DNA from 3 places in the Mesorhizobium sp. WSM4809 genome. Region 1 is predicted to be linked to each of the others. Evidence: riboswitches for the same ligand, from Rfam matches in the RefSeq annotation. Region 1 holds a riboswitch; each other region holds the start of a gene.

Region 1 (3,269 bases):
GAAAGGCATCATCAAGGCGCTTGATCTCTTACGGCCGATTTACCGCAAGACCGCGACATACGGACACTTCGGCCGCGAAGAGCCGGAGTTCAGCTGGGAAAAGACGGACAGAGCTGACGAGCTGTTGCGTGAGGCAGGACCGGCAGCCGCGTGAGGCGCCGGTATTGGACGCGTCGGCATAGAGCGACCGATTCCACACTCGTAAGAAACACCCGCTAAGGCGTGGCAAGAAGCCGGCTCGGGTTTTTGGCGGAGATTTTGATGCCGGATCATGACGTGCTTTGCATCGGCAATGCCATTGTCGACATCATCGCCCAGTGCGACGAGGAATTCCTCGAGACCAACGGCATCATCAAGGGCGCGATGAACCTCATCGACACTAAGCGCGCCGAACTGCTCTACAGCCGCATGGGCCCAGCGATCGAGGCGTCCGGCGGCAGCGCCGGCAACACGGCGGCCGGCGTTGCCTCCTTCGGGGGCCGCGCCGCCTTCTTCGGCAAGGTCTCCAACGACGCGCTGGGTGAGATCTATGCGCATGACATCCATGCCCAGGGCGTCGCCTTCGACACCAAGCCGCTTCAGGGCGAGCCGCAGACGGCACGCTCGATGATCTTCGTCACCCCCGACGGCGAGCGCTCGATGAACACCTATCTCGGCGCTTGCGTCGAGCTCGGGCCGGAGGATGTCGAGGCCGACAAGGCGTCGGGCGCCAAGGTCACCTATTTCGAGGGTTATTTGTGGGATCCGCCGCGGGCCAAGGAGGCGATCCGGCAGACGGCCAAGCTGGCGCACGCGGCGGGCCGCGAAGTGTCGATGACCTTGTCGGATTCGTTTTGCGTCGACCGCTACCGCGACGAGTTCCTCGACCTGATGCGCTCGGGCACCGTCGACATCGTCTTCGCCAACAGCCATGAGATCAAGTCGCTCTACCAGACCTCGTCCTTCGACCAGGCGCTCGCCCAGATCCGCAAGGACTGCAAGATCGCAGCCGTGACGCGCTCGGAAAAAGGCTCGGTCATCGTGCGCGGCGACGAGACCGTGGTCATCCAAGCGACGGCCATAAAGGAGCTGGTCGACACGACGGGCGCCGGCGATCTCTATGCCGCCGGCTTCCTGCACGGCTACACGCAAGGCCGTGACCTGCAGACCTGCGGCGACCTTGGCTCGCTGGCCGCCGGATTGGTGATCCAGCAGATCGGCCCGAGGCCCCGGCAGAATCTGCGCCGCGAGGCTGAGCAGGCGGGGCTGTTGTAGGGCAGCATCTCGGCCACGTATTGCCCACCTTCCGTTGTGCAGGCTGTCCAGACAAGCGCGTGTAAATCGAACGTACCAGTCCGAGAAGCATGCCGGTTTTTCTCAAAATTCCTGATTGTTGAGGCTCAGGAACGTTGTCGCACTTCGGGCCAGTACTGCCGCCCGATGATGAATGGCCAACACGCGCCCTTTGACGAAGTCGTTTTGAGACGGGATCGTACAAGAGGCAGATTGCCCGAGGGGCGAGCCACAGTCTGCACACACCGGAAAGTCGCTCAGAAGGCTCAGCTCTACGGGGACATGGAAACAAGCCGCAAGCGAACAATCCACATAAACACATAAACATTTCTTTATACGGCATTGACAAGAAAGTGGGCTGCACCGCAAGGCGCTGCCGTAGCGGAGCTAAGTGGGAAGCCGGTGCAATGCTGGCGCTGCCCCTGCTGTAAGCGGCGAGCCAAACCCATCAATGTCACTGGGGCGAACTGCCCCGGGAAGACGGGGCAGAGGCTGTGACCCGCAAGACCTGCCACGGCTAACAACGTCCACGGGCGGGGTGTCTGGTGGCCGCGGCAGCTCGGCGTTGATGCCGGCCTGCTAGCGCCTTCCTTTTCCCCGCCCCACCATCGGGGTATGGAATGAATGTCTCCCAGCAAGTTCCCATAGCAACGCTTGGCGTGCCGCGTATCGGTCGCCGGCGAGAACTGAAATTCGCGCTCGAAAGCTACTGGTCCGGAAAATCTTCTGCTGCCAACCTTCTGGCGACGGCGAAGGCGTTGCGTGCCGCCAGCTGGAGCGAACAGCACGACCGCGGCGTGTCGAAAATTCCGTCGAACGATTTCTCACTGTATGACCATGTGCTCGACACCGCAGCAATGGTCGGCGCCGTCCCAGCTCGTTACGGCTGGACGGGCGGCGAGGTCCCGCTCGACATCTACTTCGCGATGGCGCGCGGGACGCAGGGCGACACCGCGGGTTGCGGACCGGCCAGGGCCCAAGCCTTGTCCGAAGGCAGGGAGGCCGTAACAGGCGGGCTGAAGGCTTCTGATGAGGCGGCCGCCGCGCGCGCAATGTCGACAAAGGCCATAATCCGCTCGTCCGCGGGCGCGTCAGCAGCATTGACGGCGCCATGAAGCAACGAAAGAGCGCATTTGCCAAGCGCTCGAGAGTCCAGGCTGACACGCTCGCCCTGCCGCTGTTCCCGACGACGACCATCGGGTCCTTCCCGCAGACGCCCGAGGTGCGCAGGGCACGCTCCGCTCATGCGAAGGGTCGGCTGAGCTATATCGACTACCTTGACCTTCCTGAAGAAAGAGACTGAGGGCGCCGTTCGTTGGCAGGAGGAGATCGGGCTCGACGTGCTGGTACATGGCGAGTTCGAACGCAACGATATGGTGCAGCATTTCGGCGAGCAGTTGTCCGGCCTCGCCTTCACCCAGCATGGCTGGGTGCAAAGTTACGGCTCCCGGCTCGTGCGCCCTCCCATTATCTTCGGCGACGTATCGCGGCCCAATCCGATGACGGTTCTCTGGTGGCAATTTGCCCAGTCGCTGACGAAAAAGCCGGTGAAGGGCATGCTCACTGGCCCAGTGACGATTCTTAACTGGGTTTTGTGCGCGACGACGTACCCCGCGCCGAGGTCTGCCGCCAGATCGCACTCGCCATCCGCGATGAAGTGGCCGACCTCGAGAAAGCTGGCGCAAGGGTGATCCAGATCGATGAGGCCGCGTTTCGCGAAGGCTTGCCCCTGCGAAAGTCCGATTGGAAACATTATCTCGGCTGGGCTGTCGAATGCTTCCGGCTCGCCTCGACGGGTGTAGAGGACGCGACCCAAATTCACACCCACATGTGCTATTCGGAGTTCAATGAGATCATCGACTCGATCGCTGAACTGAACGCCGACGTGATTTCAATCGAGACGTCGCGCTCCAAAATGGAACTGCTGGAGGCCTTCACCAAGTCGAAACATCCGAACGAAATCGGTCCCGGCGTCTACGACATTCACTCGCCACGTG
Region 2 (3,269 bases), on a different contig from region 1:
GCGGCCCATATGGCCGAACCAGCCCTCGCGGCTCGACCGCTCTTCGATCATGAAGCCGAGCGACAGGCCGGGCATGCGGCTGCCGAGCAGCTCGAGTTCCTTGCGGAAAATGATCTCTTCCGGGCGGCGCGCACAGTTGACGAAGCCGACATCTGTCCATGGCGCACAGTCGTTCAACCAGCGCAGCATCGACATCATCGGCGTCACGCCGGAGCCCGCCGAAATGAACAGATATTTGGCCGCCGGGTGGCTATGCAGCGAGAAGTCGCCGGTCGGCCCGTAGGCCTTGACGTGCGAACCGGGCGTCAGATGGTCGAACATCCAGCGCGTACCGGTGCTGCCCGCCTGTGCCTTGACCGTCACCGCGATCGAGAACGGCCGCGACGGCGAGGACGACAGCGTGTAGGTGCGCATCAGCGGCCCGTCCGATGTCGGCAGTTCCAGCGTCACGAACTGGCCCGGCTTGTAGCGGAACCAGGTCTGGTTGTCGGAGCGGAAGGTGAAGGTCTTCACGTCCGGCGCTTCGTCGCTGACGCCGATCACTTCCAGCACCTGCAGCCGGTCGTTCCAGGGCGTCATCTGGTCGAGATGGCGATAGAGGCCAAGGTCCGTCATCGCATTCATCCTCTTGTCCCCTGAGCTAGGCGACGCTGCGCAGGGCCGGCCGGCCGCCTTCGGCAAGGCGCGGCCCGATGAACGACGCGTACCACTCGACGAACTGGATCACGCCGCCCTCATGCAGCTCCGAATAGGGGCCTGGTTCGTAGGCCGGCGACAGGATGCCGAAGGCGTTTTCCTCGACGATGCGGCGGTCCTGGTCGTTGGTCTCGGTCCAGACATGGGTGAGCTCAGCGAGGTCGTAGTCGACGCCTTCGACCGCATCCTTGTGGACGAGCCATTTCGTCGTCACCGCGGTTTCCGTGGCACTGATCGGCAGCACGCGGAAGGTGACGGCATGGTCGCCGAGGATATGGTTCCAGGTTGTCGGATAATGATAAAGCAGCAAGGAGCCGATGCGGTCGGTTGAAACGCTGTCGGACAGGTTCTTCTTCACCGCCCGTTTTCCCGTCATGGTGTAGCTGACGGCATCGCGCAGCAGCGGCGCGCGGGTGGCGCGGTACTGCCCTGCCGGATCGATGCGGAATTTGCTCGGCAAGCCTGATGCCTCGCATCTGGCCCAGTGCGCGACCATTTCAGGGTCGCTGTCGGCGCCTTGGACGCCGGTCACGGTCGGAGCCTCGGGGAAGGTCTTGCACAGTTCGGGGTGATTGGCGACGCAGTGGTAGCACTCGCGGTTGTTTTCCCAGACCAGCTTCCAGTTGCCCTTCTCGATGATCGTGCTCTCAAAGGCGATCTTTGCCTCACGCAAACGGTGCGGCAAAAGATAAGGTTCGATCATCGCCCGCATCGGCGCGAAATCCGCCGGCTCCTTGGCCAGGCAGATGAAGATGTAGCCGCCGACGCTCTCGCAGGCGACCGGCTTCAGGCCGAAATCACTCTTGTCGAAACCGTCGGCCATCTGGCGGGCAAACAGCAGGCGGCCGTCCAGCTCATAGGTCCACTGATGATAGGGGCAGACGAGCTTTGCCGCCGTACCCTTTTCCGCGTTGCACACGCGGCTGCCGCGATGGCGGCAGGAATTGTGGAAGGCGTTGATCTTGCCTTGCTGGTCGCGGACAAGGACGACCGGATAGTCGCCGATCTGCACGGTGATGTAGCTGCCCGGCTTCGGCAGTTCGCAATCATGGCCGATGAACAGCCAGTCGCGATACCAGATCAGCTCCATGTCGAGCTTGAAGTAGTCTGGATCGGTGTAGAAGGGCTGCTCCAGCGAAAAGCCTTGCCGGCGCCCCTTCAGGAGCCTCAGCATGTCGTTGCGGGTATCCATGTCCTGTCCTCGTTTCTAAGGACTGAACTGGTGGTGATGGAGGAAGGATTGAAACCCAGGCCGGCTAGGTGCCGGACATGCGCTATCCACCTCTTGACCGCCCACCGCGATCAGTCGAGTCTAAAAATCTCGGGCTGGTTTCCGGGCTCTGGAGTTGTCCTTGCGGACCATCGCGACACCTTCCCAGGCAGTTGCCCAGTGGTCTCCCGTTGCGACTTGAACTCCACCACCGTTGCGGGGGCAGCGCCGGATTCTGACCGGCTTCCCAATTCTCCGCCTCGTCGTCACGAAGCGGCACCTGAGATGGGTATGATCTAACCACGATCGCTGGCGCGCCGTCGGCATGAAAACGACATCGTATCCATGCGGCGCGACACGGCATGCGAAACGTCACCGCAGATCGTCTGGGGCCGAAATCCCGCCTCCCGGGCGGCCACTTGCCGGCTGCGATCTTCCCGAATCCGACCCTTGGCGGGGTCAAAAAAGGTTAACGGTTTCGAAAAGTGACTATTAGCTTGACCTAAAATCGAACCGAACGGTTCGTTTCTGTTGACGGTGCGTGCAGGACGGTGTGAACGCCGGGCCTTTGAAACAGTCAGTGATCCATCGGATGGTTAAACTTAACATGCTGATATAGAGAGGAAAAATGCCTCTCTAGATTCCCCTGGCACAATTTCAAGGTGTGGATTCATGGTCCACACGGAACAACTTCGTGATTGGAAAAGGCGGGGTTGCCCTCCCACATCGGGGCTGTCCGAACGACGCGATTTCATTTCCAAGACACGCCGCTAGACGGACGGAAAAAGACGATACTGGAGTACAAAAATGAAAAAGATCATTCTCACTGCCGCAGCCCTTCTGGCCATTTCCGGCAGCGCCTTCGCTGGTAGCGACCACTACGGTTCGAACGCCGCGGCAGCCACTGCTGTCGACAGCTCGTACACCGCTTCGACCAAGAAGTCGGAACCGGCTGCTCAGGCGCCTGCCCAGGGTGCTGACCACAACCTCTTCGGCAACAACTAACAGCCGATTCCCAGTCGACGGCGGGCTCGCCCGCTGCCCTGGCGAAATTCAGACATTCGAAATTCAGACATTCGAAATTCAGACATTCAGGAGTATTTAAGATGAACAAGATCCTCATTGCTGCCGCCGCCGTTCTGGCCATCTCCGGCAGCGCTTTCGCGGGCAGCGACAACTACGGTTCGAACGGCGCCAACCAGCCTGCCGCCGCTGTGGACCAGTCGTACACGGCTTCCACCAAGACCTCGGAACCGGCTGCCCAGACACCCGCTCAGGGCAGCGACCGTAACCTCTTCGGTCGCTAAAACCAATTTCGCAAGCGACGGCAGCTGTGTCTGCCGTCTGGCGAAATCCAGAATTC
Region 3 (3,269 bases), on a different contig from region 1:
GCTGCAGATCGATTCCGTTAGCGCGGTGGTGCGCGCTCATTATATGCCACTCTATTCGCGCCTTGGCCCCTACCCGTTCTCGCTGCTCGACAATGCCGCGGTGACACGCAAGCGCACGGTTTTCGAATACTGGGCGCATGAGGCTTCCTTCCTGCCGGTGGAGACGTACCCGCTGATGCGCTGGCGCATGCAGCGCGCCGAGCGCGGCGAGGAAATGTATCTGGGGCTCGCCAAATGGGGCCGCGAACATGCCGCCTATATCGAGGAGATCTACCGCCAGGTCGCCGAGCGCGGCCCGATCGCCGCTTCCGCGCTCGAAGGCCAGAAAGGCTCGGGCGGCTGGTGGGGCTGGAGCCACGCCAAGCATGCCTTCGAATGGCTGTTCTGGGCCGGACGCATCACCACGGCGCACCGTCGCGGTTTCGAGCGCTTCTATGATCTGCCCGAGCGCGTGCTGCCGCAGGCGGTCCTCGATCTGCCGGTGCCGACGCCTGAGGACGCGCACCGCGAATTGCTGCGCATTTCCGCCCGCGCCCACGGCGTGGCGACTTCAGGCGATTTGCGCGATTATTTTCGGCTTTCGCCGGCGGACATGAAGGGCCGGCTGGAGGAGCTCGTCGAAACAGGCGAATTGCTGCCGGTGCGTGTCGAAGGCTGGGACAAGCCGGCCTATCTTCACCGGGACGCCCGCCTGCCGCGCAAAGTCGAGGCCCGCGCCCTGCTGGCGCCCTTCGATCCGGTCGTCTTCGAACGATCGCGCACCGAGCGGCTGTTCGATTTCCATTACCGCATCGAGATCTACACGCCTGCCGACAAGCGGCAATACGGCTATTATGTCCTGCCGTTCCTGCTCGGCGACAGGATCGTGGCACGCGTCGACCTCAAGGCCGACCGTCCGGCCAGCATACTGCGGGTCCATGCGGCCTATGCCGAGCCGGGTGCGCCGCCTGAAACCGCTGCAGAACTGTTCGAGGAATTGAAGCAGATGCAGGGCTGGCTTGGTCTTGAGCGCATGGAAGTGACCCCGGCCGGCGATTTGGGTCCGGCGCTGGCCGACATCGCCATGTCGTAAGCTCGCGTTGACACCGCCGCCCGCAAAAGCCTAAATCCGGGTCAGATGGTCTCTTGCCCGCAACGGCAAGAGCTAAGAGGGAATGCGGTGCGGGGCAAAATCCCAAATCCGCGGCTGTCCCCGCAACTGTAAGCGAAGAGCCAAGGCCGAAAGCCACTGGGAGTTCCCGGGAAGGCGGCTACCCAAGGCGATGACCCGCGAGCCAGGAGACCTGCCGTCTGCGACTTTAGAATCCGATCGCCCGGCGGGTTTCCGGGCAAGGAGCCCGATCTTTGGACCACGACAGCAGTTTTTCGGCTGGCACAGCGGATATTTCGTCCGGCCATGATGATGCCTTGGCCGGCGTCACCATCATCGTCTGCGCCTCCTGTCGCGATGAGACCGGCTCCGACGCTCATCCCCGCGCCGGCGAATTGCTGGCGGAGGATACGCGCCGCGCCGCATCCGGCGACGACATCCGCATCCGCAGCGTCGAATGCCTTGGCAATTGCAAGCGGCGCCTCAGCGCCGCCATCCTGCGCGACGGCTGCTGGAGCTATGTCTTTGGCGACCTGACCGAGACCAGCGGCGCCGACCTCGTCACGGGCGCCAAGCTTTTCGCCACCTCGACCGACGGTCTCATTCCCTGGCGTGGCCGCCCCGATAGCCTGAAGCGCGGCCTCGTTGCCCGCATCCCTCCCCTCGACCTGCTGAAGGACTGACCATGACTGCCCCAGATTCGTCTGCGAACCTCTCCCGCGTTCCCTGCACCGTCGTCACCGGCTTCCTCGGCGCCGGCAAGACGACGCTGGTCCGCCATCTCCTGGAAAACGCCGGCGGCAAGCGCATAGCCATCATCGTCAACGAATTCGGCGACATCGGCATCGACGGCGAGATCCTGAAGGGCTGCGGCATCGACACCTGCCCGGAGGAAAACATCGTCGAACTGGCCAATGGCTGCATCTGCTGCACCGTCGCCGATGATTTCGTCCCGGCGCTTGACAAGATCCTGTCGCTGACGCCGAGGGTCGACCACATCCTGATCGAGACTTCGGGCCTGGCGCTGCCCAAGCCGCTGGTCCAGGCCTTTCAGTGGCCGAGCGTGAAAAGCCGGGTGACTGTCGACGGCGTCATCGCCGTGGTCGACGGGCCGGCCTTGGCCGAAGGCCGCGTCGCCAACGACATGGATGCTCTGCAGGCGCAGCGCGCCGGGGACGAGACGCTCGACCACGACGACCCGGTGGAAGAACTGTTCGAGGATCAGATCGCCTGCGCCGACCTGATCATCCTGTCGAAAAGCGACCTGATGGACGCAGCCGGCACCGCCCGCGCCAACGCCATCATCAACGAACACTCCGCCCGCGCCGTGAAGATCGTGCCGACGTCGCATGGCAAGGTCGATCCCTCGGTGCTGCTCGGGCTCGGTCTGGCCGTCGAGGACGACATCGAGAACCGCAAGTCCCATCATGACGGCGCGTTCGACCACGAGCATGACGACTTCGACACCTTCATCGTCGACATTGCCTCGATCGCCAATCCGGACGAGCTGGCAAAGCGCGTCGCCACCGTCGCAGAAGAAGAGAACGTGCTGCGCGTAAAAGGCTTCGTCGAAGTCGGCGGCAAGCCGATGCGGCTCTTGCTGCAGGCCGTCGGGCCGCGCGTCAATCATTACTATGACCGCGCCTGGACCGCGCAGGACGACCGCCGCTCGCGTCTCGTCGTCATCGGCCTGAAGGGGCTGAACCGCCCGGCGATCGAGCGTATACTCGCCGGCTGATTTCGGACACGGGTCGCGATGCACATCCTCACCACGACATCCGCCTCGCTCGACGACCTCGCCGAGCCGGTCGATCTGCGGCAGACGCCGGCGGATATCGTGGCCCTGTCCTTCACCGACAGCGATCTCGCCGGACTGGCAGCCGCCTGGAAGGCCGATGCCGGCCGCCGGCCCTCGATGCGGCTGGCCGCCCTGCGTGACCTGCGCCATCCCATGTCCGTCGACCTCTGGGTCGACAGCGTCGCCCGCCACGCCAAGATCATCCTGGTGCGCATCCTCGGCGGCTACGACTGGTGGCGCTACGGCTGCGACCAGCTCGCCTCGACTGCCCGCGAACGCGGCATAAAGCTGGCACTGCTGCCCGGCGAATGCCGCGACGAGGATCTGCGCCTGATCGAAGCCTCGACGTTGCCGCGCGAAGAGTTGGACGGCCTGCTCGAC

Evidence for each region. A riboswitch is a leader RNA that binds a small molecule or an ion and turns the genes downstream of it on or off. The one in region 1 is predicted to bind cobalamin.
Region 2: another riboswitch for cobalamin. It lies ahead of AC0L24_RS16130 (aromatic ring-hydroxylating oxygenase subunit alpha); the one in region 1 lies ahead of metE (5-methyltetrahydropteroyltriglutamate--homocysteine S-methyltransferase).
Region 3: another riboswitch for cobalamin. It lies ahead of AC0L24_RS17875 (DUF1636 family protein); the one in region 1 lies ahead of metE (5-methyltetrahydropteroyltriglutamate--homocysteine S-methyltransferase).

The regions. Positions count from the first base shown of each region.
Region 1 covers NZ_JBVVQW010000026.1:37,294-40,562, reverse strand. The annotation lists gene metK (methionine adenosyltransferase) at 1-154, shown strand, start outside; gene AC0L24_RS31800 (adenosine kinase) at 262-1,254, shown strand; cobalamin riboswitch at 1,624-1,802, shown strand; partial or broken gene metE (5-methyltetrahydropteroyltriglutamate--homocysteine S-methyltransferase) at 1,917-3,269, shown strand, end outside.
Region 2 covers NZ_JBVVQW010000005.1:446,523-449,791, forward strand. The annotation lists gene AC0L24_RS16125 (FAD-binding oxidoreductase) at 1-615, opposite strand, end outside; gene AC0L24_RS16130 (aromatic ring-hydroxylating oxygenase subunit alpha) at 641-1,888, opposite strand; cobalamin riboswitch at 2,004-2,205, opposite strand; gene AC0L24_RS16135 (DUF680 domain-containing protein) at 2,714-2,911, shown strand; gene AC0L24_RS16140 (DUF680 domain-containing protein) at 3,013-3,213, shown strand.
Region 3 covers NZ_JBVVQW010000006.1:267,851-271,119, forward strand. The annotation lists gene AC0L24_RS17870 (winged helix-turn-helix domain-containing protein) at 1-1,072, shown strand, start outside; cobalamin riboswitch at 1,102-1,305, shown strand; gene AC0L24_RS17875 (DUF1636 family protein) at 1,345-1,773, shown strand; gene cobW (cobalamin biosynthesis protein CobW) at 1,776-2,828, shown strand; gene AC0L24_RS17885 (cobaltochelatase subunit CobN) at 2,847-3,269, shown strand, end outside.